DNA from 3 places in the Vibrio casei genome. Region 2 is predicted to be linked to each of the others. Evidence: predicted binding sites of a transcription regulator. Region 2 holds the regulator's gene; each other region holds the start of a gene.
What was found. Region 2 encodes PurR, which represses purine synthesis genes. Its sites were predicted from a motif close to TNANGNAAACGTTTNCNTNA; they were not measured.
Positions count from the first base shown of each region.

Region 1: VCASEI_RS03725 (NCS2 family permease) is a predicted target of PurR. The motif match lies at 8,823-8,842, and genes of this name have one in related genera.
Region 3: glpX (class II fructose-bisphosphatase) is a predicted target of PurR. The motif match lies at 8,755-8,774, and genes of this name have one in related genera.

Region 1 covers NZ_AP018680.1:774,899-784,968, reverse strand. Annotated here, with positions in the region: gene lipB (lipoyl(octanoyl) transferase LipB) at 134-826, shown strand; gene lipA (lipoyl synthase) at 897-1,862, shown strand; gene VCASEI_RS03755 (glutamate-5-semialdehyde dehydrogenase) at 2,049-3,299, opposite strand; gene proB (glutamate 5-kinase) at 3,328-4,497, opposite strand; gene crl (sigma factor-binding protein Crl) at 4,707-5,096, opposite strand; gene frsA (esterase FrsA) at 5,184-6,431, opposite strand; gene VCASEI_RS03735 (GNAT family N-acetyltransferase) at 6,509-6,784, opposite strand; gene gpt (xanthine phosphoribosyltransferase) at 6,970-7,434, opposite strand; gene VCASEI_RS03725 (NCS2 family permease) at 7,486-8,781, opposite strand; gene VCASEI_RS03720 (aminoacyl-histidine dipeptidase) at 9,125-10,070, shown strand, end outside.
Region 2 covers NZ_AP018680.1:1,234,701-1,244,770, forward strand. Annotated here, with positions in the region: gene VCASEI_RS05955 (ABC transporter permease) at 1-284, opposite strand, end outside; gene VCASEI_RS05960 (ABC transporter substrate-binding protein) at 320-1,477, opposite strand; gene purR (HTH-type transcriptional repressor PurR) at 1,677-2,681, opposite strand; gene elyC (envelope biogenesis factor ElyC) at 2,910-3,710, opposite strand; gene cmoM (tRNA uridine 5-oxyacetic acid(34) methyltransferase CmoM) at 3,823-4,614, shown strand; gene mukF (chromosome partition protein MukF) at 4,672-6,039, shown strand; gene mukE (chromosome partition protein MukE) at 6,116-6,844, shown strand; gene mukB (chromosome partition protein MukB) at 6,859-10,070, shown strand, end outside.
Region 3 covers NZ_AP018680.1:2,585,605-2,595,674, reverse strand. Annotated here, with positions in the region: gene uvrD (DNA helicase II) at 1-382, shown strand, start outside; gene fieF (CDF family cation-efflux transporter FieF) at 420-1,319, shown strand; gene pfkA (6-phosphofructokinase) at 1,625-2,587, shown strand; gene tpiA (triose-phosphate isomerase) at 2,764-3,537, opposite strand; gene VCASEI_RS12125 (5-carboxymethyl-2-hydroxymuconate Delta-isomerase) at 3,793-4,143, shown strand; gene VCASEI_RS12120 (MATE family efflux transporter) at 4,256-5,581, opposite strand; one part of gene VCASEI_RS12115 (IS3 family transposase) at 5,734-6,641, opposite strand; one part of gene VCASEI_RS12115 (IS3 family transposase) at 6,641-6,884, opposite strand; gene VCASEI_RS12110 (helix-turn-helix transcriptional regulator) at 6,918-7,541, opposite strand; gene glpX (class II fructose-bisphosphatase) at 7,690-8,697, opposite strand; gene zapB (cell division protein ZapB) at 9,041-9,283, shown strand; gene rraA (ribonuclease E activity regulator RraA) at 9,383-9,907, opposite strand; gene VCASEI_RS12090 (1,4-dihydroxy-2-naphthoate polyprenyltransferase) at 10,034-10,070, opposite strand, start outside.

The sequences.
Region 1 (10,070 bases), 460 kb from region 2:
GGACTAGTTATACCCTTACAGTTAGCAAGTAGTTAGTCGACTAAAAGAGGTTTATACTATCCGCCGAATCTTGCCTATCGGTGAACGTCTCTTAACCAAGATGAATGAATTGACTAATTTAAGGACGACAAATATGCACAGCGAATCACATCAAAATGGGGATCTGATTTTTCCACACGCAACACCAAATCAAGTAGTAATACGACAACTCGGTCGACAAGACTACTCTCCTATTTGGCAAGCTATGCATACCTTTACTGATGAACGTACCCCTGACAGCATTGACGAAATCTGGCTCGTAGAACACAACCCAGTATTCACGCAAGGACAAGCAGGTAAAGCTGAACACCTACTCAATACGGGTGACATCCCTGTCGTACAAAGTGATCGTGGCGGTCAAGTTACTTATCATGGCCCAGGTCAAATTGTCGTTTATTTTATGATTAATCTACGTCGTAAAAAAATAGGAGTTCGTGAGCTCGTCACCCATATTGAAAATATCGTCATTGAAACATTAAAAGAATTTGGAATTCTATCGGCGGCAAGACCCGATGCCCCTGGTGTGTATGTTGAAAAACGAAAAATATGCTCGCTTGGATTACGCATTCGTAAAGGCTGTTCTTTTCATGGTCTAGCATTAAACGTCAATATGGATTTAACGCCATTTTTACGCATTAATCCTTGCGGTTATTCTGGAATGGAAATGGTTCAAGTAAAAGATGTAAATGGCCCTGATTCTATCGCTATCGTAGAGTCAGCCCTCATACAAAAAATCACTCATCAGCTTGATTATAACCAAGTTGATATAACGACAGAAAGCCGATAAATTTTTTATCAGTAGGACGCCGATACCTTTATAGGTAACGAAAAGCCGACCAGCGGATAAGTAGGAAAATATGAGCAAACCAATTCAAATGGAACAAGGGGTTAAGTATCGTGACGCCGATAAAATGGCGTTAATCCCAACTAAAACTCTGCCGATTGAAAAGGCAGAAGTATTGCGTAAACCCGAATGGATGAAAATAAAGCTGCCTTCTGATAGCCAACGCATTCAAGAAATCAAAGCGGCAATGCGCAAAAATGATCTCCACTCGGTTTGTGAAGAAGCGTCCTGTCCAAACCTTGCGGAATGTTTTAATCACGGTACAGCTACTTTCATGATTTTAGGGGCGATTTGTACACGTCGCTGCCCATTTTGTGATGTTGCTCATGGACGCCCTAATGCTCCAGAGTCAAATGAACCAGAAAAACTTGCGCAAACCATTAAAGATATGAAGTTAAAATATGTCGTGATCACTTCTGTTGACCGAGATGATTTACGTGATGGTGGAGCTGAGCATTTTGCAAACTGCAATAAAGCTATTCGTGAACAAAATCCACACATAAAAATTGAAACACTCGTACCTGACTTCCGCGGCCGAATGGATGTGGCACTGGATCTAATGAAAGACAATCCACCAGATGTGTTCAACCACAACTTAGAAACAGCACCACGTTTATATCGCCGTGCTCGCCCAGGTGCGAATTATAAATGGTCTCTTCAATTACTTCAAAAATTCAAAGAGCAACATCCACATATCCCGACAAAATCGGGGCTGATGATGGGCCTTGGTGAAACAAAAGAAGAAATCGTTGAAGTACTCAAAGACTTGCGTGCTCATGGTGTAACGATGTTAACGTTAGGCCAATATCTAGCACCAAGCCGTCATCATTTACCAGTAGAGCGTTATGTACCACCTTCAGAGTTCGATGAGCTTAAAGACATCGCTTTAGAGCTAGGCTTTACTCACGCCGCATGTGGCCCATTTGTTCGCTCGTCATACCATGCTGATATGCAAGCGCAAGGCATCGAAATCAAGTAAATACAAATAAATTAATACAAAAAAACGGAGCCCTATAGGCTCCGTTTTTATTTTTGTGCATTTAGTCTGTAATTAATCTTCGTGTTGGATAAGAGAATCTACCGTTCACATTCATCAATTGAATTTATTGGGAATGATACGTTTATATTCTCACTTCGTTTATTATTAACGCCACATTGAGGTTAATTATGCACGAGTAAGATAATCCGCCTTCCCTACCCATTTATAGCTTGTAAGCTCTTCTAAGCCCATAGGGCCACGCGCATGAAGCTTCTGAGTAGAGACGGCAACTTCAGCGCCTAACCCAAATTGAGCGCCATCGGTAAAACGTGTGGAAGCATTAACATAAACTGCTGCTGAACCCGCTGAATTAATAAATAGCTCAGCATTGCGAATCGATTCAGTCATGATAGCATCTGAATGACTAGCATTATGTACTCGCATATGTTCAATTGCCTCGGCAATATCGCCGACGACTTTAATACCAAGCGTATAGCTCAACCATTCCGTATCAAAATCACCGTCTTGAGCATCACGTAAATTATCCGTATTGGTTAACAACGCTTTTGCTTTTGGCTCAGCCACAAATGTGACTTGTTTGCCAATTTTATCTGCAAGTAATGGCAGAAGTTGTGCCGCGACATTTTCATGAACCAATAACGTATCAAGAGAGTTACAAGCTGAAGAGCGTTGAACTTTCGAGTTTTCAACCACATCAACCGACTTTGCGATATCTGCCGTTTCATCCACAAAAATATGGCTAATACCAAACCCACCAATGATCACGGGAATGGTGCTGTTTTCTTTACACATTTTATGTAAGCCAGCACCACCGCGTGGAATGATCATATCCACATAGTCATCTAATTTAAGCAGTTGAGAAACCAATTCACGGTCTGGTTTCTCAATATATTGTACGGAAGCGGCAGGAAGCCCGGCTTTCTCTAATGCGCGTTGAATAACTTTGACCAACTCCATGTTGGAAAAAAAAGTTTCTTTTCCACCACGTAAAATACTGGCATTCCCCGTTTTTAAGCATAGAGCAGCAATATCAATCGTCACATTTGGACGTGCTTCATAAATCACGCCGACCACGCCGAGAGGAACGCGGCGGCGAGAAAGTGACATACCATTTTCAAGCATTTTACTGTCAATTTCACTGCCTACTGGGTCGTTCAAGCTGATAACGTTACGCACGTCAGCTGCAATGCCTGATAAACGTGACTCATTAAGAAGCAAACGATCGAGTAGTGCTTCTGTTAACCCCGCTTTACGCCCTAACTCAATATCCTGAGTGTTCGCCGCCAAAATAGTTTGAGCATTAGCTTCTAGCTCATCAGCAATAATACTTAACGCTTTATTTTTTTGCGCCGTGGAAGCGGTAGCTAATTGAAACGCAGCTTGTTTGGCCGCTTGTCCCATCAGTTGTAAATCCAAAATACTATCCTTTTTCTATTTATACGGCTTACTCTTGAATGACGACTAAGTCATCACGATGAATAATGGCAGAGCCATACTGATAACCAAGAGTCGCTTCAATTTCTTTGCTATGTTTACCAATGAGTTGTGCAAGTTCACTATTAGAATAACCAACGATACCTTTGGCGAGAAGCTTACCTTGCGCACTCCGAATCCTAACAACTTCTCCGCGAGTAAACGTACCTTTAATTGCGATAATACCTTTCGCAAGTAAACTGCTTCCTCGTTCAATCACCGCTTGTGAAGCCCCCTCATCAATGATGAGGTCTCCGACAGAAGCGGGACCAGCAAGAATCCAACGTTTACGATTTTCCAATGACTCTTCTAACGGTAAAAAGCGTGTCCCTTGAGGGTTATCACTTAATGTATCTACAATAACATTTGGACTGCTGCCCGCCGCTATCACGACCTCAATACCTGTTCTTCTTGCTATATCGGCTGCTTGTAATTTTGTTGCCATGCCACCGGTACCAAGAGTTGTACCACTACCACCAGCAATTTGGCGTAATGTTTCATCAATGGTTTTCACCTCTCGAATCAACTCAGCATTAGGGTCTTTACGAGGATCTGCTGTGAATAACCCCGATTGATCTGTCAGTAATAAAAGTTTATCCGCGCCGCATAAAATGCCGACCAAAGCGGATAAGTTATCATTATCTCCAACTTTTATCTCTGTTGTTGCCACGGCATCATTTTCATTCACAACAGGTACAATGCCATGCTCAATTAAAGCATTAATCGTATCTCGTGCATTTAAAAAACGTTCACGATCTTTTAAATCCGCCCGAGTCAGTAACATTTGACCAATTTTAATCCCATAAAGATCAAATAACGATTCCCAAACTTGAATTAAGCGACTTTGACCAACGGCAGCAAGGAGCTGTTTACTTGCCATTGAATTAGGCAGCGCAGGATAACCTAGATGTTCACGACCAGCTGCAATCGCACCAGAAGAAACAATAACAATATGATGCCCTTGCTCTTTTAGTTGTGCACACTGACGAACAAGATCGACCATTCTTGCTTTATTTATCTCTAGAGTACCGCTGGTTAAAACACTTGTGCCAAGTTTCACGACAATCGTTTGGGAGTTGATAGAAGATAAGGTTCTATCAATAGAGATATCACTTTGAGTTGAAGAGGCTTGAGATGACATGAGTTTCCTGTCAAAAAAATAAACGTTTAATAAACGCAGAATACGAATAAGTACCCATTGTTGTATCAATACGCACCGCATTTCACAAGCAAAAAAATAGAGTATATCGGCGATTGAGTGCAAATATACCCTATTCTTTGTATTTACTGACTTTTATTACAGAATAATAATTATCAACGAATGCATTTTAACTCAGACTAATTTTTTCATTACACTGTATCGACGGAGTTTTTATGCAAACTCAGGCTATAATCATAATGACCAGAGAGAACCTTCACGAGCTTTTCATGAAATTCTTCGAGCGTTCTTTCTACTTCTTTTTTTGCTTTAACTGACATTGCCACCTCTAACCAATCTCCCTTTTCATCATATTGACCTAAGGTATAATTGGCGACAAAGTCATTTTCAACTTTGGTTAAATCTAACCACCAGCCCCAAAACTCTCTTAATTCTGGTGACTTTTTATCGTCAACACAAACCGATAAACAATCAAACCAATATTTCCCTGCTTGACACTCCCCTTCACGTAAATAAGGGCCAATGGCTTTTAACGATGTCATTAGGCGATAGTGGGTTGGTGCAGAAGCATCTGTCATCATGGTTCTCCATAGAATATTATAATGTACTGGTAATAATCATTTCTAGATCCTCACCTACACTTATACTTAACTATTTGATAACAAATGTCACTTATTTAGCGCATCTTTTAACCAGTCCATAGAAAAATTGAGCGCTTGCTCATACCCTTGATAAATTGATGCACTTTTTAACTGCATCGCTTTACCACCTGAGCTGAAACTTGCCACACTCAAATTATCTTGTTTAGAGCCAACAGGATCACCTTCTAATCCAATTGCTAGAATAGGAACGGTTGTTTTTCGACTAGATAATAATCCTTGAGACTTCAAAGACCAAGCTCGCATCTGTTTAGAGAAACTAGGAATATCAACCGACTTTTTCCCAACCCTTGAGGCCAGAGAATCAAGATACATTTTAGGCATTTGACTAAATTTAGAGGCATCAGATAGTAACTCATGAATGGGGGCACCTAAAGTAACACAGGCTTTGATTTTATCTTGCTCGATAAAAGATAAGCGTGTCATAACATTCCCACCAAAACGAAAACCCAAAAGCCCCACTTTATAATGGTCTACCCAAGGAATATTAGGTAATTCATTTAAGATAGCCTGATGTAAGCAACTTGAATCTTCCGTTAAATTCCAATGAATATTGGCCCCGATACCAGGCATATCAACCGTTAACATGCCGATCTCATGCTTAGCTAAGTAATCTCTGAATATTCTCCACATGTCGATCTGTAAGCTATCAATTCCCGCACTGACAATAACAACAGGTAACGAACGCTCAGTGTGAGGAAGGTGTAAGTTTGCGACGATTTTTTTGTTTTTATACGGAATATTTAAAACTTTAGTCACATAAGGACTGGCTTCCATCGAATCCGAATAAGCTTTATTCGCTAATATTTGAGCTTGAACGGAAAGAGTGTCCCCTTTCAAGTGGGGGTAACTGGCGACACTAAAACACAAACTGGCAATAAACAGTTCATCAGAGGCTTCAACACCTTTAAGAGAGGCGGCTACTTTTTGGTGGTTCATACCTTGAGCCGTCCACTCGTACGACCAATTACCAGGACGATAGCCAGCGATAGTATCCAACCAATCAGGGTTATTTTGTTGATTTGAAGAGCTAGCAATACGAGCTAAAACAGACTCAATTTCAATCGGGTCAAGCCCTTGCCATATCCATTGAACGCGACGCAATGCACGATACCAAGCATTAGGTTTGCCAACTTGGTTCGAATCAAGCATCGCTTGGCTATCGGCCAAATAGGTGATCACGCTGGATGTTTCTTGAGCGTGATGATGCTTTTTAAACAATGATTCTGATAAGTTTTTACTACTGGGATCTAACATACTACTCCCCCTTACTAAGTTCTCAACCAACTCGCGGTGGCATCAATAATACAAGCCATCGTATAGGCATAAATTCATTAACCAATAAGGTGTTGCCACTGAGTATGTCGTTGTAAATATACAACAGCATAGCTACAAACTGGTTTTACTTTTTTTCCTAAATGTTCAATGTCACTCAACACGGTTTCCATTAAAATTTTCCCACAACCTCTGCCGCGAAGTGCATCGGGCACAAACGTATGAGTAATGACCAAAACATCACCTTGTATCGAATAATCTAAACGAGCCCATTGCTCAGGTGCAACTTCAACTTGGTAACGTTGTTGTTTATCATCATGTGTAAAATTTGCCATCGTTATCCCCTTTTCATTCTGCACGGTATCGGTATTAGGAGCACACCGATACCATACTCGGTTTCTATTTTGAAACAAGGGTATCATTCACCGCCTCTTACACTTGTCCGAATGTAGCCCGCAAATAAAAAAGCCTCACACAATCAAGTATGAGGCCTTAAATAACATAGTGTTACATTTGAATTTTATTTCTGCTTACGATTAACTGGTTCTTCAAATTGTAAAGTCATATCCCATGGTTGCTCAATCCATGTGTCTTGAGCTATATCCACAATATAATCATCCACTAATTCTTGCCCTGCTGGTTTTGCACACACACAAATCAATTTTGCTTTAGGGTACATTTCGCGAATATGGCGTGCAGTATCACCACTATCAACTAAATCATCGACAATAAGGAAGCCTTCGCCATCCCCTTCGATGGTTTTTAACACTTTCATTTCACGCTGGTGATCATGATCATAGCTTGAAATACAAATCGTATCGACATAACGAATGCCTAGCTCACGGGCAAGGATCGCCGCAGGGACTAAACCACCACGGCTGACTCCAACAATGCCTTTCCACTGCTCTGCTGGCATTTGTTTCGCCGCAAGTTGACGACAATACATTTGCATATTGTCCCAAGTGATAATGAACTTCTGACTCATAATATTTAACCTGCTTTGCTAATTTGTTTCTGATACTTTCGCAACTAACGATTAAGCACCAGTAAGAATAAATTTTAATAAAAAGATGATCGCTAGAATCCAGACGCCAACATGAACTTCACGGGCTTTACCACTAAGAAGCTTAATTGCTGCATAAGTCACAAACCCCATTGCAATGCCTTCAGCAATAGAAAACGTTAACGGCATTAATAAACACACAACCGCTACTGGCGCGGCTTCACTTAAGTCATCCCATTCGATATGAACAAGACCAGACAACATTAAGATCGCAACATAAAATAGCGCCCCAGTTGTCGCGTAAGCTGGAACCATTCCGGCTAATGGTGAAAAGAATAAAGCAAGTAGGAATAGAATACCAACAACGACAGCGGTTAATCCTGTACGCCCACCAACAGCGACACCTGCCGTACTTTCAACAAACGAGGTGGTATTAGACGTCCCCAATAAAGCACCAATAGAAGTTGCTGTTGAATCGGCTAATAATGCCTTATTCAAACGAGGTATTTTCCCATCTTTACCAATAAAACCAGCTTTATTCGCCACGCCGACTAATGTGCCTGCGGTATCAAATAAATCGACAAATAAGAAGGCAAAGACAACTGAAATCATACCAACATCAAAAATAGACGAGAAATCAAGCTGCATAAACGTTGGCTCAATACTCGGTGGCATTGACATAATACCGTTGTATGCAACATTACCAGCAATCACACCAATCGCGGTAATAGCAAGAATGGCAATCATGACGGCGGCTTTAAAACCACGATGAACCAATACAATCGTCAAGACAAAACCAAGCGCACCTAAAACCGCAGGCAAAGAAGTTAAATCCCCCACACCAACTAAAGTGGCAGGGTTACCGACGACAATGCCTGCGTTTTTCAAAGCAATTAATGCTAAGAACAAACCAATACCCGCAGAGATGCCTAGTCGTAATGACATTGGAATCGCATTTATAATTAATTCGCGAATTTTAAAAAGGCTAAGAAGAATAAAGAGAACACCCGAGCAAAAAACGGCGGCAAGCGCAACTTGCCATGTATGCCCCATGCCTAATACAACCGTATAAGTAAAGAAGGCATTTAACCCCATACCTGGCGCTTGAGCGATGGGATAGTTCGCGTACAATCCCATAATAAAACAACCTATTGCCGCTGCTAAACACGTCGCTACAAAGACTGAACCGTGATCCATACCTGCAGTTGCTAAGATAGCAGGATTGACAAAAATGATATAAGCCATCGTCAAAAATGTTGTTACACCGGCCAATACTTCCGTTTTTACGTTGGTACCGTGTTCCGATAACTTAAAGAACTTTTCTAACATGTTCGTATTCCTAAAATGTGCGTCGCATTGATTTTAAACGATTGCGCAATCGTTTGAATAAAAAGGCGTGTAGTTTTCCAAATTATACGAAACAAAGCAAACTGAATCTTTATCAAAACACGAATTTAAACAAGGTTTCGTTAATTTTAGAGTGTAGTAGATTAAAAAACATAATTACTCACTTATATTTAACTGAATCCAAAGTGGTAACTTGGACTGTATCAAAAGATCGCACTTTGACTGACATATCTTCTGTACATATTATCCTTCAGGTTGCATTATTCTAGCTATAAGAAAAAATTATGAAGTTTCTACTGCTCACCACCTTCTCTAGGAGTCATTTGTGTCTAAATTTCACTCTGAAATAAGCCAGCTTTCCCCACAACCTGTTTGGCAATTTTTCGATAAAATATGTTCTTTTCCTCACCCATCAAAACATGAAGAAGCATTAGCTCAATACATTGTTGAATGGGCAAAATCACAAAATCTTCCAGTTAAACGCGATGAAGCCGGTAATGTTTTTATCACTAAACCAGCAACCCTTGGGATGGAAAATAAAAAGAAAGTCGTTTTACAGGCCCATATTGATATGGTCCCTCAAAAAAATGAAGATACTGTTCATGATTTTGCCAAAGATCCTATCCAGCCTTATATTGATGGCGACTGGGTCACTGCAAAAGGAACGACCTTAGGTGCCGACAACGGCATGGGTATGGCGTCTTGTTTAGCGGTTCTTGCTTCAACAGAAATTAAACACGGCCCATTAGAAGTTCTCCTTACTATTGATGAAGAAGCCGGTATGACCGGCGCTTTTGCGCTACAACAAGGTTGGTTAGAAGCTGATATTCTTTTAAACACGGATTCAGAACAAGAAGGCGAGATTTACATGGGATGCGCCGGTGGCGTAAATGCTTCTATCATTTTTGATATAGAACGAGAAAGCATACCAAATAATCACACCATCCTAAAACTTGCGGTGAAAGGATTTAAGGGTGGCCATTCAGGATGTGATATTCATACAGGTCGAGGTAATGCAAATAAATTCTTAGGCCGCTTTCTTGCAAGCCATACTACATCCCTTGAGCTACGTGTTATCGAATTCCAAGGCGGTAGTTTACGTAATGCTATTCCACGCGAAGCATTCGTTACCGTTGCCGTACCAACAGAAAACCTTCAACAACTTCATCATGCTTTTGAAAATTTCACCGCTTTGGTTCAGCAGGAACTAGGACAGGTTGAAACCGGATTAACCAGCCTAATATCAGAATCTTCCAGTCAATTTTCAGCTT
Region 2 (10,070 bases):
GATTTCTCAACCCTCACCCAGTGTCGAGTCCCCCAATAAGCTTGAATAATAGAAAATGTCATTATCGAAGCGAGTAAAGAACTCGAAATCGCAATAAATAGAGTTTGCTTGATGGAGTGCAGAACGCCCGGCCAGCTAAAAACAGAATAAAAGGCATCAAGGCTGATATTGAAAAGCCCAAGAGGCGGTATATAACCGAGCGCAGGGGCGATCATACCAAAAAAACCGGGTATAAGAGGGAATACTCCAATGAGTAACACGATTAAATAACTCAGCCGAAGCATCAAGCTTTTATCCATCGATGATGACTGATTAACATCTATCGGCTATAACGCTTAAGCCAAGCTTGTTCAAGTGCAGTTTGCCAACTAGGATGGGGTTCGGCAACTGAAGGAAAAAGCTTGGTATTTTTAGCGCTGCCAGTTAAGTAAGCGGTTTGTAAAATAGAGGGATCGCCCCAAATGTTAATATCCCCTTTTTTAGATTGAGCTTCTGGACTAAGTAAGAAATTAATTGCCACCATTGCCCCTTCTTTTGCATTAGCATTCCATGGAATAGCTAAGAAGTGAATATTGGATAAAGCGCCACTTTTCCAAGCGTATGTCGTCGTCGTTTTTGCTAATTTACCGCTGGCTTGCGCAGAAAACACTTCATTAGGGTTAAATGTTAGAGCAATATCGATTTGATTATCATCTAAAAGTTGAACAAGCTCTGGTTGGCTAGTCGGAAAATGTTTACCTTTTTGCCATGTTAAAGGCTGCAAAGCATCTAAGTAATCCCAAAGTGGCTGAGTCGTGCTGGTGAATGTTTTAGGATCAACGGGTTTGGCAAGCGCGGGATCATGATTGGTTAACTCGATTAATAATGCTTTTAAAAAACTGGTGCCATGAAATTGAGGTGGTTTTGGATAGGTAATTCGTCCAGGATGCGCTTTGGCATAAGTAAGTAAAGCAAGGGCGGACATAGGAGGCGATGGCAGCTTTTTTGTGTCATAGATATACACCAATTGGCCCACACCCCAAGGCGCTTCTAAGCCGTTGGTCGGCTCTGCAAAATCTGTCGTGACAGGGAGTGATTGATCAACTTTCTCCCAGTTCGGAAGAGCGTCGACAAAAGGCCCGAAGAGTAATTGGTTATGCTTCATGGATTTGAAATTTTCACCATTGATCCAGACGACATCGACACTGCCATTACTATTTTTATTCGCCGCTTTTTCGGCTAAAAGGCGGGTTGTGGTTTCCGCAATGTCACTGACTTTTACATGATGAAGTGTAATCCCATAGCGTTGCTTAACTTGCGAGCTTGCCCAGCGAAGATAATCATTAATTTCTTGGCTTCCTCCCCAGGCATTTAAATACACATCTTGTCCTTTCGCTTTTACTTCAATAGATTGCCAATCCGATAACGTGTCGGCGTGAGACATAAAAGGTAAAGTTGTGGAGAGTGTTAACGCACAGCTAAGCAAAAAATGTTTCATACAAATCCTATGTAATGGTACATGTTGTAATAGAAGACAGAACTAAAAGGAAAAAAATTTCATTATTTCTAATAAATTAGCGCCTTAAAAATGCCATCTATGAGGGTAAGAGCTATCCGGCTCAATGGGTATTTTAGTAAATAAAAACCAGCGACAGGCGCTGGTTTTATAGTTTAGTCATGCTTATTATTGTTGTCTGTTATTTTAATGTTTTTACCGTTGAACGTTCAAGAATTTCAGGAAACATTTCAAATACTTGCTTCGCATGGTCTTTATCTTTGATTCGTTCTAGAAGAATTTCGACAGCATTCTTACCTAAACGACGCTTAGGTTGGTGAATCGTGGTTAATGGTGGTGAAAAGTAAGCCGATAGATCAATGTTGTCATAACCAATGACGGAAATGTCTTCTGGAATATTGATTCCTTTTTCTTGTAATCGACTCATTAGGCCGAGCGCCATAATATCATTGAAACAGAAAACTGCCGTTGGTCTTTTTTCCATAGCCAGAATTTTATCCGCTGCGATGACCGCTGTATCACATTCAAAATTACCTTCTAATAACCATTCTTCAGGTAACGATAAATCTTCTTCAGCTAAAGCACGTTTACAACCGGCGATACGTTCTTTACATGCCATTTTCTCAAAATGACCACTTAAGCACGCAATATCGGTATGACCATGGTCGAGCAAATAGCGGGTTGCTAGGTAACCACCGGCTTCGGAGTTATCAACAATTTTATCGGCTTTCGATGTCTCAGGCCCCCAATCCATAACCACCTTGGGGATGTCTGGATGACCATCTAGCATTTCGCGTAGTTCTTCATCAAGATCGGAACACATTACCAATAATCCATCGACACGTTTTCCTGCAAGCATACGGATATAATCGCGTTGTTTGTCGACTAAACCACCGGTATTACACAAAATGAGAGTATAGCCTTGACGATAGCAATAGCTTTCTACGCCATCGACCACTTCTGCAAAGAATGGATTGGTTGATTGCGTAACTAACATCCCAATCGTGCTGGTGGTATTACATTTTAAGCTACGAGCCACCGCACTTGGGGCGTAATTAAGTTGTTTAACGGCCGCCATGACTTTTTCTTGCGTTGTTTCTGCAACAAAACGAGTCTTATTGATGACATGAGACACGGTTGTGGTTGAGACTCCAGCAATGCGTGCGACATCTTTAATTGTAGCCATAGTGAGTTTCCCTTGTGCGGATGTTACTGAATCTTGTAATAGAACAAGCGACTAAAAAGATAAAAGTCGCCTTTTATGAGCGACTTAGGATAATTTCATATTATTTAACCACTGATTTTAGTCTTAAAAGACAGTGCTGACAATCAAATGGCGTACTTTTATCGATGAAAGCAATCGTCGACGCCAACGATTGCTTTCTAGGTTTTAAGAAAGGAGATACTGAAACTATTATTCTAATGTAGTGGTCGGCTCTGTGGTTACCGGTTCAGTCACTAAAGTATTGCGAATAGAAAGCCACCAGCGACCAAGTTGTTCATGCCAGAATCGTTCGCTTTGTTCTAGATATTTAGCTTGAGGAGTGAAACGATCCCATGCTTCATTAATGTTATCAAAGGCGAGGTAATTGGTTGGTGCGGGAATGGGATCCAAACCGGCACTTTTAAATTCTGTCATTGCTCGTTGCATATGGCTTGCTGAAGTCACTAGAACGAGCCTCTTTGAACCAACAAATCCAACTGCTTGTCTTGCTTCTTCCCATGTATCTTTTGCGCTCTCTAATAAGACAATATCGGATTTTGTTACGCCGAGTGATACCGCAACCGTTGCCATCATGCGAGCATTACTGACAGAGGATCCTGCTGCGTAGCCTGATAAAATCAATTTGGCACCAGGGTACATACGTAAAATACGGATACCTTCAGTGAGCCGCATTAACCCTGTTCGTGAAAGCTCTGAGGTTGGGGGCATATCGTCATCCACGGTATGGCCGCTGCCAAGTACCATTACATAATCAATGGTACCGTCCACGGGAAGAAATGCTTTGTAGGTCCGCTCTGTCGCTTTTAATAATGGGGTAGTAACAGGTTGAAACGAAAAAAGGAAAATACCCATTAATGAAATAAACATAAACACACAACCTGTACCACGCTTATAGGTAAACATGATAAGAAAAAGGCCAATGAATCCAATGATCAATAAGGCCGGTAAGGGCATTAATAAAGATGACAATATTTTTTTTAGCTCAAACATTCTATATAGTCCGAAAATTCATCATTTAGTAAATAAAACGTAGTAATTGCTTTATTCCTGTATTTGCTGTGACAGAATACACGCAAAATTTAGTTATCTTAAACGAAAAGCGATGAAACAAGACCGAAATTTCGATGATATTGCGCATAAATTCGCCAAAAACATTTATGGTTCTGATAAAGGTGATATTCGTCAGACCATTGTTTGGCAAGATTTAAAGCAAGCACTCTTAATGTTTGATACTCAATCTTCCGCTTTGACGATATTAGATGCAGGTGGTGGTTTAGGTCAAATGTCTCAGAAGTTAGCACAATGTGGCCATCAAATTGTATTCTGCGATCTGTCTCGTGAAATGTTGGAACTTGCTAAGCAAGGTGTTGAGCAACAAGGGTTAAGTGACCAGTTTTGTTTTATCCATTCATCGATACAACATTTAGACCAAAAGTTTAATGAACCGGTTGATTTAGCCTTATTTCATGCCGTCATGGAATGGTTAGACGATCCACAAGCGGTTTTAAAATGTGTGTTAAATAAACTCAAGCCAGGCGGTATTGCTTCCGTGATGTTTTATAATCACCATGGCCTAGTTTTGAAGAATGTGACTTGTGGTAATATCCCACATGTTTTACAAGGAATGCCACACAGAAAACGGTTTAAATTACAACCTCAACAAGGTTTACTTCCTGATGATGTTTATCAATGGATAGAAAGGGAAGGCTTTCAAATCTGTGGGAAATCTGGTATTCGATGTTTCAACGACTACATTGGAAATCAGCAATACATGGGCGATTATGATGCCGACGACGTGATGGCGCTAGAACAACAATTATGTCGTACCGAACCTTATCTTTCGTTAGGTCGTTACATACATGTCTGGGCACAGAAGCCGCATACGAATATTTAAACTTATGCCTAAATAACGTCAGAGCATAAAGTCATTATAAAAGTAACAGGACGAATAATGAGTGAAATAACTCAATCCTTAGTTGAAGAACCAATAGTTGAAGAACCGATTGGTGAACAGCCAATTGATGAAGTGGTTAGCTGGGTTAAACAAAATAATTTCACCTTGAACCTCTCAAGTGAGCGTTTAGCCTTTTTGATTGCCGTTGCGGTATTAAGCAATGAAAAATTTGATGAAGAGCTTGGTGAAGGCGAATTACAAGACGCCTTTAAGATCGTTACTCGATTATTTGAAGATACCGGTGAAGCCTCCGTATTTCGTGCTAATAACGCGATTAATGAACTCGTTTCTCAGCGGCTTATCAGTCGTTTTGTTAGTGAGTTAAATGAAGGTGCAAGCATTTATCGCATGTCGCCTCTTGGCATTGCGATCACTGATTATTATGTACGTCACCGTGAATTCTCAAAGTTGAAATTATCTATTCAGCTTTCGATGGTGGCAGATGAAATGTCTAAAGCCGTTGAAGCCGCCCAGCAAGCCACCGATACATCACAATGGCAGAAACATGTTTATGGTGTATTGAAATATTCAGTAAGCGAAATTTTTGACCGAATCGATCTGAACCAAAGGGTGATGGACGATCAGCAAATTGAAATTAAAGAACAGATTGCTCAGTTACTAAATCAAGATTGGCGTGAAGCCATCAGTAGCTGTGAAAGCTTATTAACGGAAACTTCAAGTACTTTGAATGAGTTACAAGATACTTTGCAAGCTGCTGGTGATGAGCTGCAAACTCAGTTGCTTGATATACAACAAATGGTTTATGGGCAAGAAGGGCTTGATTTTATAGATGCGATTTTATTCACACTGCAAACTAAGCTCGACCGTATTATTAGCTGGGGTCAGCAAGCCATCGATTTGTGGATTGGCTATGACCGCCATGTTCATAAATTTATTCGTACTGCCATTGATATGGACCAAAATCGTGCCTTCAGCCAACGGTTACGACAATCGGTAACCGATTACTTTGATGCGCCTTGGTACCTTATTTATTCAGATGCAGAGCGTTTGCGTGATATGCGTGATGAAGCGATGTTGCTGCGTGACGATGAAGTTACCGGACAAGTACCCACAGATGTAGAATATGAAGAATTAACCGTTGTTGATGATGCATTAAGCGAACGTGTTGCTGAAATGCTACAACAGCATAAAGAAACAGGGCGACCGATTGATTTGGGCGCGGTGTTACAAGATTACCTTGCGCAGCATTCTCATGCGCAACATTTTGACTTAGCCAGAATGGTGATCGACCAAGCGGTAAGAATGGGGTATTCCGAATCGGATTATCAAGCCATACAACCCGACTGGAAAGCGATCAACGATTTTGGAGCAAAGGTACAAGCGAATGTCATCGATCAATACTAATTACGAGGCGCACAGCGCCGATCTGTCTCAAAATACCAGCTATTCACAAGAGACCGACAACTCTCAAGATGCTTACATGCCAGAACAATTGGTGAAAGCTCTATCTAACCCATTATTCCCCGCGCTTGACAGCCAATTGCGTGCGGGCCGCCATATCTCAAGTGATGATATGGATAACTACGCTTTTTTAAGTGATTTTGACGGTGATCTTGGCGCTTTCTATCAGCGTTATAATGCAGAATTGGTTCGTGCGCCAGAAGGCTTCTTCTACCTACGTCCACGTTCAACCTCATTCATTGGCCGCAGCGTGTTATCGGAACTTGATATGCTGGTGGGTAAAATCTTGTGCTTTTTGTATTTAAGCCCAGAGCGTCTCGCCCATGAAGGAATCTTCACTAATCAAGAACTATACGAAGAGCTAATCAACCTTGCTGATGAAAAGAAACTGATGCGTTTGGTGACTAACCGCGCAACCGGTTCGGATTTGGATAAAGAAAAGCTGTTTGAAAAAGTGCGTACTTCGCTGCGTCGGCTACGTCGTATCGGTATGGTATTGCCAGTCGGTGATGATGAGAAGTTTAGAATCAGTGGAGCCGTCTTCCGTTTTGGTGCTGATGTACGTGTCGGTGACGATGTTCGCGAAGCGCAACTACGCTTGATTCGTGATGGTGAAGCGGTGCTTGATCCTGAAGCCGTTGACCCAAATAAAGCGAATGATACTCAAGATAAGCAAGATGCTTCAGACGAACAATCAGAAGATTTGGCTGAACAAGAAGAACAAGAACAGAAAGCAGGTGACCTATGATCACGCAAAATAACATGATCGAAAGAGGTAAATATCAATCGCTAACCATGATCAACTGGAACGGCTTCTTTGCTCGTACTTTTGATATTGATGGGTTAGTGACCACACTTTCTGGCGGTAACGGTGCGGGTAAGTCGACTACCATGGCGGCTTTCATCACGGCATTGATTCCAGACCAAAGCTTACTGCATTTCCGTAACACTACCGAGGCGGGGAGTTCACAAGCCTCTCGTGATAAAGGCCTATTCGGTAAACTACAGCCGGGTACTTGTTACTCGGTGCTTGATGTTGTCAATTCACGTCATCAACGCTTGTTGTTTACGGTAAAACTGCAACAAGTGGCAGGTCGTGATAAGAAAGTGGATATCAAACCGATTCTTATTCAAGGTCTACCAAGCAATGTCAAACCGACCGATGTCTTAATTGAAAGCCTAGAAAACGGCCAAGCTCGCGTTCGTACATACAACGAGCTAAAAGACAAAGTAGCGGAATATGAAGGCGTACAAATTAAAGCCTTTTCATCAGTGGCCGATTACCACAGCGTGATGTTTGAAATGGGCGTACTGCCTAAGAAACTACGCAACACCGGTGACCGTTCTAAGTTCTATCGCTTAATCGAAGCATCTTTGTATGGTGGTATCTCAAGTGCGATCACTCGTTCATTACGTGACTACTTATTGCCACAAAATGGTGGAGTGAAGAAAGCCTTCCAAGATATGGAATCGGCGTTGCGTGAAAACCGCATGACGCTAGAAGCCATTAAAACTACGCAAGCCGACCGTGACTTGTTTAAGCATTTAATTACTGAATCGACTAACTACGTGGCAGCAGACTACATGCGCCATGCCAATGACCGTCGTATTAAGCTAGATCAAGCGTTAGCACTGCGCAGTGAATTGAATCAATCGAGCAGTACGCTAACTTCTCAAATGCAATTGATGACGCAAGTTCAAGCGGAACTTGAGCAATTAATTGATCAAGAGTCTGGCTTAGAGCAAGACCATCAAGCCGCTGCCGATCATTTGCAATTGGTGCAAACGGCGATTCGTCAGCAAGAAAAAATTGAACGCTACCAAGAAGATTTGGAAGAGCTAAGTGAGCGCTTAGAAGAACAAATCATGGTAGTGGAAGAAGCGGCAGAGCAAGTTGCCATTGCCGAAGAACAAGCTGAAGTTTCTGAACAAGAAGTGGATAGCTTGAAATCGCAACTCGCCGATTACCAACAAGCATTAGATGTACAACAAACTCGCGCGTTGCAATATCAACAAGCCGTTCAAGCGTTAGAAAAAGCACAACAGCTGACAGATAACGACAACCTAACCGCGGAGAATGCTCAGGCTCAATTGACTGAATTGAAGCAACAAGAGTCAGACAATACTTCTGCGCTATTGTCGCTAAAACACAAGCTAGACATGTCATCTGCCGCAGCAGAGCAGTTTGAGCAAGCGTTAGCATTAGTGAACAGTATTGTTGGTGATGTGGCTCGTACTGAAGCTCTGTCACATGCAAAAGTGGCGGTACAAAAATCTCAACAAGCTCAGCAATGGCTACAAAATGAATCACAATGGCGCGCCCAGCAGCGTGACCTAGAGCGTAGCCTAAATGAGCAGCGTCAAGCGTCTGAGCTAGTTGAACAATACCAATCTCAACACCAAGTTCGTCTTGATGATGAAATGGTATTAGAGCAAGAACGTGAGCGTCACCTAGAGCAACTTGATGTACTCGCCGGTGAGCAAGAAGAACTGCGCGATTTACGTGGTGATTTACGCCATGCTCAGCAAGATGCTGAAGCGAAAATTCAAGTTCTGCAAAAGCAAGCACCAGCCTGGATTGCAGCCAGTGAAGCACTAGAAAAACTGCAATCACAAACCGAAGCTGAGCTAACCGATGGCCACGCGGTGATGGCACAAATGCAGCAAGTGCTTGAGCAAGATAAACAACAATCCATGGCGAAAGAGCGTTTGTCCGCTCGTCGTGATGAATTAGATAGCGATATTGAGCGTCTAGCGTCACCATCAGGCTCAAATGACCCTCGTTTAAAAGGCTTAGCGGATAGTCTAGGCGGCGTGTTGTTATCCGAAATTTACGATGACATCACCATTGAAGATGCACCATTTTTCAGTGCGATGTACGGTCCATCTCGTCATGCAATTGTCGTATCTGACCTTGATGGCATTAAAGAAAAGCTGGTGGATTTAGATGATTGCCCAGAAGATCTTTACATCATTGAAGGCGATGTGGATGCGTTTGACGACAGTACTTTCAACGCCGACGAACTAGATGGCGCGGTATGCGTTCAACTAAACGACCGTCAGCTACGTTATTCTCGTTTGCCTTCGATTCCACTATTTGGCCGTGCCGCCCGTGAGCAACGTTTAGAGTTGTTACGTGCTGAGCGTGAACAAGTGGCGGAAGAGTATGCCAAAGCGGCGTTTGATTCACAGAAGCTACAACGTCTATACCAAAGCTATAACGAGTTCGTATCTAAACACATTCATATTGCGTTTAACGACGACCCAGAACAGCAACTGGCGGAAGTGCGTGATGGTTTAAATCAAGTGGTTCGTCAATTGGCGTCACTGGATGAAAAAGACCAGCAGCAACGCAGCCAAATGCAAACGGCCAAGCAGGCGCTAGCTCAGTTAGATAAACTGGCTAACGTGGTGCATCTCATTGAAGATGAAAGCCTAGCCGAGCGTTTAGAAGAAGTTAACGACAAGCTTGAGCAACTATCTCAATATAAATCATTCGCTCAACAGCATGGTAAAGCGGCAGAGAAGTTGTCGAACATGCTGTCTGCCCTAGAAGCGGATCCTGAGCAATTTGATGCGCTGCAAGCACAATATCAGCAAGCCGATCAAAACCTACAAACGTTGAAAACTCAACTGTTTGCTTTGGCTGATTTGCATGAGCGTCGTCATTACTTTGCTTACTCAGATTCGGTTTCTCTACTGGATCAAAGTAGCGAATTAAGCGAGCAGTTAAAACGTAAACTTGAGCAAGCAGAACAGGCTAAAGTACGTAGCCGTGAAGGCTTGAAACAAGCGCAAGGCCAAATGAACCAATACAACCAATTATTGGCTTCTTTGAAATCGTCGCATCAAGCTAAATTGGAAACCGTACAAGAGTTTAAACAAGAGCTGCAAGACTATGGTGTAACGCCAGATATCGGCGCAGTAGAGCGTGCAGAAACACGTAAAAACGAATTGTATGAGCGTCTACATTT
Region 3 (10,070 bases), 1.4 Mb from region 2:
TCTTTGTTATGTCGGCATGACACGTGCCATGGAAAAACTGTACATCACTTATGCTGAAATGCGTCGTGTATATGGGCAAGATAAGTTTCATAAGCCTTCTCGTTTCATTCGTGAGATTCCAGAAAGCTGTGTAGATGAAGTTAGAATGAAAGCACAAGTCAGCCGCCCGGCGACATCAGGTCGTTTTGGTTCCAGTGCAATCAAAGAAACCTTCAATAGTACGGGGTATTCTCTAGGTCAGCGGGTGAAACATCCTAAGTTTGGTGAAGGAACGATCATTAACTTTGAAGGCAGTGGTCAACAAAGCCGTGTGCAAGTGGCCTTTAATGGTGAAGGTATTAAGTGGCTTGTGACGGAATTTGCTAAATTAGAACAATTGTAAATATTCAGCACATATATTCCTTGAAGGTGACCTTTTCATGCAAAAAAATTACGCGAAATTAGTCAATTCTGCGGCCTGGGCGGCAATGATTATTGCGACAATTTTATTGTTAGTAAAATTAGTCGCATGGTGGCAAACCAATTCAGTGAGTCTACTGGCTTCTTTGGTGGATTCTTTTCTTGATATGGCGGCTTCATTAACCAATTTATTGGTGGTGCGGTACGCCTTGCAACCTGCGGATGAAGAGCATCGTTTTGGGCATGGAAAAGCGGAATCGTTAGCGGCTTTGGCGCAGTCGATGTTTATTTCAGGGTCGGCAGTATTCCTTGTACTTAACGGGGTCGAGCGCTATTTCCGCCCGCAAGATCTGGTGTCACCAGAACTGGGCGTATGGGTGAGTGGTTTTGCTATTTTACTCACCTCTGGCTTAGTGCTATTTCAAAAGCACGTAGTGCGAAAAACAGGTAGCCAAGCTATTTCTGCCGATTCTTTGCACTATCAAACTGATTTGTTAATGAATATTGCAATCATGATTGCCTTAGTACTCAGTTGGTATGGGCTAAAGCAAGCGGATGCTATTTTTGCAATTGGCATTGGTATTTATATTCTTTACAGTGCTTATCAAATGGCCAGTGAAGCGGTGCAATCATTGTTAGATAGGCAATTACCAGACGATGAGGTGCAGGCGATACATTCCGCTTGTATCTCTATAGATGGCGTATTGGGCGCACACGATTTACGTACTCGTATGTCTGGGCCTGTCCGGTTTATCCAAGTGCACATTGAGCTGGATGATCATCTACCGCTGTTAGAAGCCCATCGTATTTCAGATGCAGTTGAGAGCAGAATTGATGCTTTATTTCCGCACTCTGACGTGCTGATACATCAAGATCCAATTTCAGTGGTTCCGGCTGAAAAATATCAGCCATTAAATTAGCGACACAGCCCTAGATAGCGTAAAATTATGTGACTTAGCTCAATGATGCTAGAGACAAATAACACGCAATTGTCTATCTTATTGGCAAATACAAAAAGTAGATGAAAGTGACATGAATCAATATGCTGTCATTTGAAGCCTGTATATTGAACACAATTTAAATGCGTTATAAACCGTTATTTGTGAATGTCGAGTATGAATATTTTCATTTCAGTGGTGGATTAAGTTGGGGTCAGAGAATAAGACATGGCCATTAAATCACTGAGTCGTAAAGTTTGGTTTTTTTAAAATTTTAGAGGGTGAGCATGGTTAAGAAAATTGGTGTTTTAACAAGTGGTGGTGATGCACCTGGTATGAACGCAGCGATCCGTGGTGTAGTACGTACCGCACTTAGCGAAGGCCTTGAAGTGTATGGCATCCATGATGGTTATCTTGGTTTGGTTGAAAATCGCATTGAAAAGCTTGACCGTTCAAGCGTATCGGATGTGATTAACCGTGGTGGTACGTTCTTAGGTTCAGCACGTTTCCCTGAATTTAAAGATGAAAAAGTGCGTGAAAAAGGCATCGCTAACCTGAAGGAACATGGCATTGATGCTCTTGTCGTTGTCGGTGGTGATGGTTCGTATATGGGCGCCAAAAAGTTAACTGAAATGGGCTTTCCATGTATTGGCCTTCCGGGCACTATCGATAACGATATCGCGGGCACCGATTACACTATCGGTTACATGACGGCATTAAATACCGTTATTGATGCGATTGACCGCTTACGTGATACTTCTACGTCTCACCAACGTATCTCTATTGTTGAAATCATGGGCCGTCATTGTGGTGACTTAACCTTAATGTCAGCACTCGCTGGTGGTTGTGAGTACATTATTACTCCAGAAAACAATCTTGATAAGGAAGTGTTAATTCAAAATATTCAAGATGGTATTGCGAAAGGTAAAAAGCATGCGATTATCGCGCTGACTGAATTGCAGATGGATGCTTACGATCTTGCTAAAGATATTGAAGCCGCCACGGGGCGTGAAACTCGTGCGACTGTATTAGGGCATATTCAACGTGGTGGTCGTCCAACTGCATTTGACCGCGTATTGGCTTCTCGTATGGGGAATTACGCCGTACATCTATTGGTAGAAGGTCATGGTGGTCGTTGTGTTGGCATTCAAAAAGAAGAGCTAGTGCATCACGATATTATCGATGCGATTGAAAACATGCGTCGTCCAGTACGTAAAGACCTCTACAAAGTAGCAGAAGAATTATTCTAATTCTTTAGTCTTGTTAATACTTTTTTTGATAAGCCGTTGGTGAAAGCCAGCGGTTTTTTTGTGCTCTAATCTTAAGGAGGTAATACGTTAACTTTCGAGGTTAAATGTTCCCATAAAAAAAGGTTGGTGAATAGTCACCAACCTTTATGATATTTCAAATTATGATGATTGAAATATTACGCTTTTTTTGCTTCAGCAGCTGCTTTTGCGATAGCGGCAAAGCTTTTCGCGTCAAGCGCTGCGCCGCCCACTAGAGCACCGTCGATGTCTGGTTGTGCGAAGTAAGCGGCTGCGTTTTCAGGTTTAACAGAACCGCCGTATTGGATTACCACGTTTTTCGCTACCGCTTCAGATTTCTCTGCGATGTGAGCACGGATTTGCGCGTGGATGCGTTGTGCATCATCAGCGGTTGCTGCTTTACCCGTACCGATTGCCCAGATTGGTTCGTAAGCGATGATTGCGCCTTCAAGAGCGTCAACACCTAGAAGGTTGATCACAGCATCGATTTGACGTGCACATACAGCAACGGTTTCGCCCGCTTCGTTTTGAGCTTCAGATTCACCGATACAAAGAACCGGGGTTAGACCATTTTCTTTTAGGAATGCGAATTTTTTAGCCACAAACTCATCTGATTCATTGTGGTACTGGCGACGCTCAGAGTGACCGATGATGATGTGAGTTGCGCCGAATTCTTTTAGCATTTCAGGCGATAAGTCACCTGTGAATGCGCCACTGTTGTTCAGGTCAGTGTTTTGAGCGCCAAGGATGATTGCGCTGCCCGCATTCGTTAGTGTACGTTCTGCTAGATCGATGAATAGTGCCGGTGGTGCGACAGCAACGTCTACGCCTGTTACACCTTCAAGTTCAGCATTAAGACCGTTTAGCAAATCAACAACCATTTCTTTGCTGCCGTTTAGTTTCCAGTTACCCATAACTACAGGATGACGCATAGGATATTCTCCAATTCGATTTAATAAAAAATAGGGTCGGTTGACCTTAAATGTACTACCAAAGAATATAACAGAATAATGTGATGAGATCATGATTCTCATCATGTCAAAACGCATCAATTCAGTGAGTTGATAGACTGTGTTTTTTCCTCGTGAGTTTGTAGGCAAAAATAGGGTGTAATGGTGGGAATATAGTAGAAATGCGTTATGTTGATGAGGTTTTCATTCACTGATAATTTATAAAAGGAAATTACAATGCCACATGTTGTTATGGAATATTCAAATTCGATTGAAGAACGCGTTAATGTTCAAGCTTTGTTAGAAGATTTGCATCAAGTGACGATTCAAAGTGATTTATTTGAGGTGAGTGATATTAAGTCGAGAATGATTAGAATACATCATTGGTTAGTGGGGGATTTAGATGACAGTGCTGATTTTATTCATATTACGTTGGAATTGCTAGAGGGACGAAATGAGGAACAGAAAAACGCACTTGCCCAATTACTGATGTCTGCCTTGCAAGAAAAAGCGGAGTTTGTTGAAAGCTTAACCGTCAATATTCGAGATATGGATCGCAGCTGTTTCCAAAAAGTGACGAACTTTTAATCTAGGGTGTGTGAGTGGGAATAAATGGGCTCCGATTTCTCTTCTTAGTTCGAATAGGAGATAGAAGGGAAACGGAGCCTAGATGTAGGGGTGCCATTTTTTCTGGTAAGGTTCAAGAGGCGAGTTTTTTAGTAAGACGCGCAAAGTTCTTTTTAAAAATAATCCAAGCACTTACGCCGGCTAAAATATTACCAAGTAATGCGCCCATAAATAACCCTTCAATGTCGCCTAATTTTGCGCCTAACCATAAGCAAGGTAAGAAGAAGACAAACAAGCGCAATGCTGAAATTAATAACGCGTAATAAGATTGCCCAATCGCATTGGAAAGCGACACCATGAGCATGCAAATCCCAAGCGTCCCTAAGCTGACGGGCAATAATGTGAGGTGCCAATGAAGGATGATAGAAACGTCTTTATCACTGGTCATTAAATTCGAGAGAAAATTTGCGCCAAAGAAAGTGAGAGCGGCAATCGCAAGTTGGAATAAAAGAATAAATCGAATCGCAATACTGATGAGCTTTTCTATTTGATCGAATTGTTTTGCACCCAGTAATCGACCCACCATGGGAGGCATTGACATGGTTAATGCGAGTACCGCGACAATAGCAAAAAATTCATAACGAGATCCTATCGCCCAGGCTGCCACGGCCGTAGTTCCAAAACTTGCCAGTAATTTTGTTGCGAGCATTGAAGATACTGGAGGAAGTAATTGGCTGATCATGGCGGGGCCCATGATAGAAGCCAATGAAGTGACACTTTTGGGCACATTTAAATTGTGCCAATCAAAAGACATCCAATGCTTAGCAAAGACGGTCGGCATTACCACGGCAATACCTATCGAAAATGAAATAATAGTGGCGATTGCGGCGCCATTTATTCCCATGTTAAATGTAAAAATGAAGAGAGGATCGAGCGCAATATTTAATAAGCTCGTCACCATCATCATGATACCGGGAAGCATGGTGTTACCGTTGGCGCGGCATAAACTATAGAAAAAATACAGCAATGCTCCACACCACGAACTGAATAGCCAATAAATCCAATAACTGTGCACAATAGGCTCAATGGTCTCTGGCGCGCCTAATGCCTCTAAAATTGGATTTTTTAAGCCATAAATAATCAAGGAAAAAAGCGCAATACCGACCGCACCAATAATGACGACTAGCCCCCCGAGTTGCTGGGCATATTGGGTTTTGTTTTCCCCTAAGGCTCTTGAAATGATGGCCGTTGTGGCGATACCCAGTCCAACTTGTAATCCAATGATCACCATTTGTATTGGTTGAGTGAAACCTTGTGCTGCTAAAGGTAGTACACCTAACTGCCCAATAAAGGCACTGTCGACTAATTGGAAGCTCATTAAAGACAATACGCCAAATAGCATCGGCCAAGTTTGGCTAAAGAGTTGATGAGCAGCAGAGGGAGATGTCGTTGAATTCACAGGCAATGACTTTTAGTTAAAGGGTCGATAAAAAGAAGCTGCTCTTCGTGTGTTAAAGCGTAGAGTATTCACAATAGGGCGATTGATTTTCTATTTTATTAACGGTGTTATTTGATAACGGCTGATCTGCTCCAGCCAGACTGGACACTTCATTAAGCGACATTTTGCTGTTCAAAGTTAACAGGGCTTAGATACCCAAGAGCACTGTGCCTTCTTGTCCGATTATAATCAACCTCTATGTACTCGAAGATCGTTTGACGCATCTGGTCTCTCGTCATAATCGGCTCATATTGGATCGCTTCAACTTTCATCGAATGGAAGAAGCTCTCAACACAAGCATTGTCCCAGCAGTTTCCTTTCCTACTCATACTTTGCTTTAGATTATAAACAGTTATGAGGTCTCGATAATCTTTTGAGCAGTACTGACTACCTCGATCACTATGAACGATAACCTGCTCAGGAAATTCGCGACGGAACAAAGCCATTGATAGAGCATCACAGACCAGCGTAGCCGTCATTCTGGTATCCATAGACCATCCGATTACTTGTCTTGAGTAAAGGTCAATAATTACTGCCAAGTACAACCAGCCTTCGCTTGTCGCAACATAGGTGATGTCTCCCGCCCATTTTTCATTCGGAGCCGCTGCGTTAAAGTTCTGAGCCAGCAAGTTTGGAGCAACTGGCATTTGATGCTTGCTGTCTGTCGTGCACTTAAATTTACGTGCCGCTTTCGGCGTTAAATCTTGACGCTTCATACTGGCCGCAATGGTTTTCACATTGTGGTTATCACCGCTCTCAGACAGTTCTTTTTGGATTCGCCTTGAGCCATCTCGGCCTTTGCTGTTATCAAAAGCTTCTTTGACCTTTGTATCAAGCTCTTGGCGAACTGCCTCGCGTTGGCTAGCCTTATGGCGATGTTTAACCCAGTAATAAAACCCACTTCGGGATACCCCGAATACCTTAGCCATACGTACAATATTGAAGTACATCAGGTGTTCGAGCATAAATTCGTAGCAATTTACTTTAGATTTTTCGCGAAGTAGGTGGCGGCCTTTTTTACAATTTCTAGCTCTTCTGCTTGCTCAGCCAACTGCCTTTTGAGCTTGGCAACCTCTGCGGCTAGCTCTTGTTCTCGCTGACTAGTATTGGTGTCTTTCTTCGAGTTCTTCCGCCACCCGTAGATTTGAGATTCATGTAAAGAAAGCTGCCTTGCAGCCGCAGCTACTCCCACTCTCTCTGCTAGTTTTAGGGCTTCTGCTTTAAATTCAGGGGAATGTTTAATTCTAGTTTTCTTAGTTGTCATTGTTCACCTCGTTAGTGATTGTACTCACTTAACTCAGTGTCCAAAACAGCTGGAGCGGATCAGGCAGCGATGAGCACCTTCTATGATGTGTTCTTGTCGCTCAATAATACATTCGTCTTCAAACAATTGTTGAAAAATATTGAGTTCCGACTGACATAAGTTTGGACAATGTTTGGCGGCGTGACAAATAGGGCAGTGATTTTCGGTTAAAATATAGCCTTGTTCATTGCTTTCAAGTTCAGCCATATAACCTTCGGCTTCACGTAAATCGGTTAATTTTTGCAGTTTCTGTTCGATAGTAGGACTGAATGCAAGCTGTTTTTGGTAAGCTTGAAACGTTTTTTTCTCACGTTCTGCGGTGATGATGTCGATTCCTTGTTGACCAAAGGCATGCTGAACGGCCCCGATAATATCTAAAGTGAGATCTTGGTGGCGGTCAACAAAAAGACGATGACCTTTTTTTGTTAAAGACCAGTGGCGAGTTGGGCGGCCCACTTTTACTTTTACATCTGAATACGACAAAAGGCCGTCATCTCTTAAGGCTTGAAGGTGTTGACGCGCTCCCATCGACGTGATCGATAATTCTTCCGCCAATTGGCGAGCAGTGATCTTGCCTTCACGTTTGATTCTGTTAAGGATTTTGTCAGATGTTTTCATTGCATTGCCTTTGATGACCTTGCTATATGATGGATCAAAATAAAAATAATGCAAATATCCTAGGGGTTATTGATAGTTTACGGTACGGCTAAGTAAAAAACGCAACTCGGAAGCTGCGTTTTTAAGACGAATGGTATTGGTTGCAGAACTATAATATGTGCTGTTTTACCGCGTCATCTTTTCGTTCTAAGTAGTGAATCGACTTAATTCTACGAATAGTGCGGCTTTTGCCTCGAATAACTAAGGTTTCCGTGGTGGCAATATTACCTTGGCGAGTAATACCTTCCAGCAAGTCACCTTTGGTAATGCCAGTGGCCGCAAATACCACGTTATCACTACGAGCCATGTCATCCATTTTTAAAATCACATTGGCTTTAACGCCCATTTCGGCACAACGTTGAAGCTCAAGTTCGCCATGTGCACGGTTTTCATCCGAATCCCCTTTCACTTCATGGCGGGGCAGTAAGCGCCCCTGCATATCACCATCGAGCGCACGGATAACTGCGGCAGAAACCACGCCTTCAGGGGCGCCGCCGATGCAATACATCATGTCGACTTCGCTGTCTGGCATGCACGTTAGAATAGAAGCAGCCACATCGCCATCTGGCACGGCGAAAACACGAACACCCATACTCTGCATTTTGGCAATCATGTCATCATGGCGAGGTTTTGCTAAAGTAATCACGGTTAATTCATTTAACGATTTGCCTAAGGCTTTTGCGATATTGTGAATATTTTCTTCTAAAGGTTTAGCAAGATCGATACAACCTTTTGCAGCAGGACCTACGACTAATTTTTCCATGTACATATCGGGTGCTTTTAAGAAACTACCTTTCTCTCCAGCGGCTAATACGGCAAGGGCATTTGACTGGCCCATCGCGGTCATGCGCGTGCCTTCGATAGGATCCACTGCAATATCAACCGCATCACCGCCTAGGCCAACTTGCTCACCGATATAAAGCATAGGTGCTTCATCGATCTCACCTTCACCGATGACTATTTCACCGCTGATTTCCGTATCATTCAGTAGGGTACGCATAACGGCAACTGCAGCGCCATCGGCGGCATTTTTATCGCCACGGCCTAACCATTTATATCCGGCAAGCGCAGCACCTTCTGTAACTCGAGAAAATGCTAATGCTAAATCGCGTTTCATACTGACTCCAAACAAAACAAAGAGGAAAAATTTGTGCGGCCGATTTTATCACAGCCGAAACGGTAACGTTTGCTTTTTTGACGTTATTTGAATATGGGGATTTTTTGAATAGAGATATTCAAATAACACGATGGTTTAAGTGCGAATTAGTCCTGTATTGGAAGGTAAATGTCATAATTTGGTAAGGTTTGTTGTTTTTTTGAGCATATAGGCATAAATAGTTGAATAAGAGTGTGGCGCTTGAAAGTAAGCTGAGTAGAATGTGGGTAACGCTTGTGGTAGCTGTGTCATTGTTAATAACATCCGGCTGCCATTCATCATGATCATTACACAGGTATCCGAGATGTCTTTCGAAGTATTAGAACAGCTAGAAGTTAAAATTCAAACTGCAGTTGACACCATTGCATTACTGCAAATGGAAGTAGAAGAGCTTAAAGAAAGGAACGAGCAGCTTATTGTTGAAGCTGGTGAGTTGAAAGAAGGCCGTGTTGAGCTTGAGCAACAAACTCAAACGTTACGCCAAGAGCAACAAGCATGGCAAGAACGTATTCGTAACTTGCTGGGTAAAATGGATGACGTTGAATAAGATCTTCTTGTTCATTGAGCATAAAAAAACAGAGCTTTGTGCTCTGTTTTTTTATGCGGGTTATTTATCTTACATTTTAATTGTTAGATAAATAGGGCATTAATCGTCGATATTCTCGATGTCTTCATCATTAAGTTCAAGATCAATATCTAAAGGTTCTTGAGATAAAATGACGCCTGTACTGTCTGCATATAAGAAATCTTCAGGCAAGAAAGTCACACCGCCAAAATTAACAGGAACATCAATGTCACCGATATTGGCTTGGTTCGCACCAACAGGAATAGAAGCAATCGCTTGGATGCCAATTTGCATTTCTTCTAGCTCATCGACTTCACGAACGCATCCGTAAACCACGAGGCCTTCCCAATCATTATCTTCTGCAATGGCTGCAATTTCTGCATCGATTAATGCACGACGCAGTGAGCCACCCCCATCAATCAATAACACACGCCCAGTCCCATCTTCTTGCAAAATTGAGCGAATAATGCCGTTGTCTTCAAAGCACTTCACTGTGGTTACTTGTCCAGCGAATGAATTTAACCCACCAAAATTACTGAACATAGGCTCAACAACATCAACTTGGTCTTGGTAAATATCACACAATGCAGAGGTATTATATTCCATAGTGGTTTTTCTCTTTGCGGGGGATGATTAACGAGTATATAGGGTCAATATTGCTTTGCAATGACAAAGCTCACTTTCGTGCCTAGAGTTTGATCTGATTACGAAGCTGAGCAGTCATTATACACCTTAAAAATTGCCGATGACTAATACGATTGAAAACATA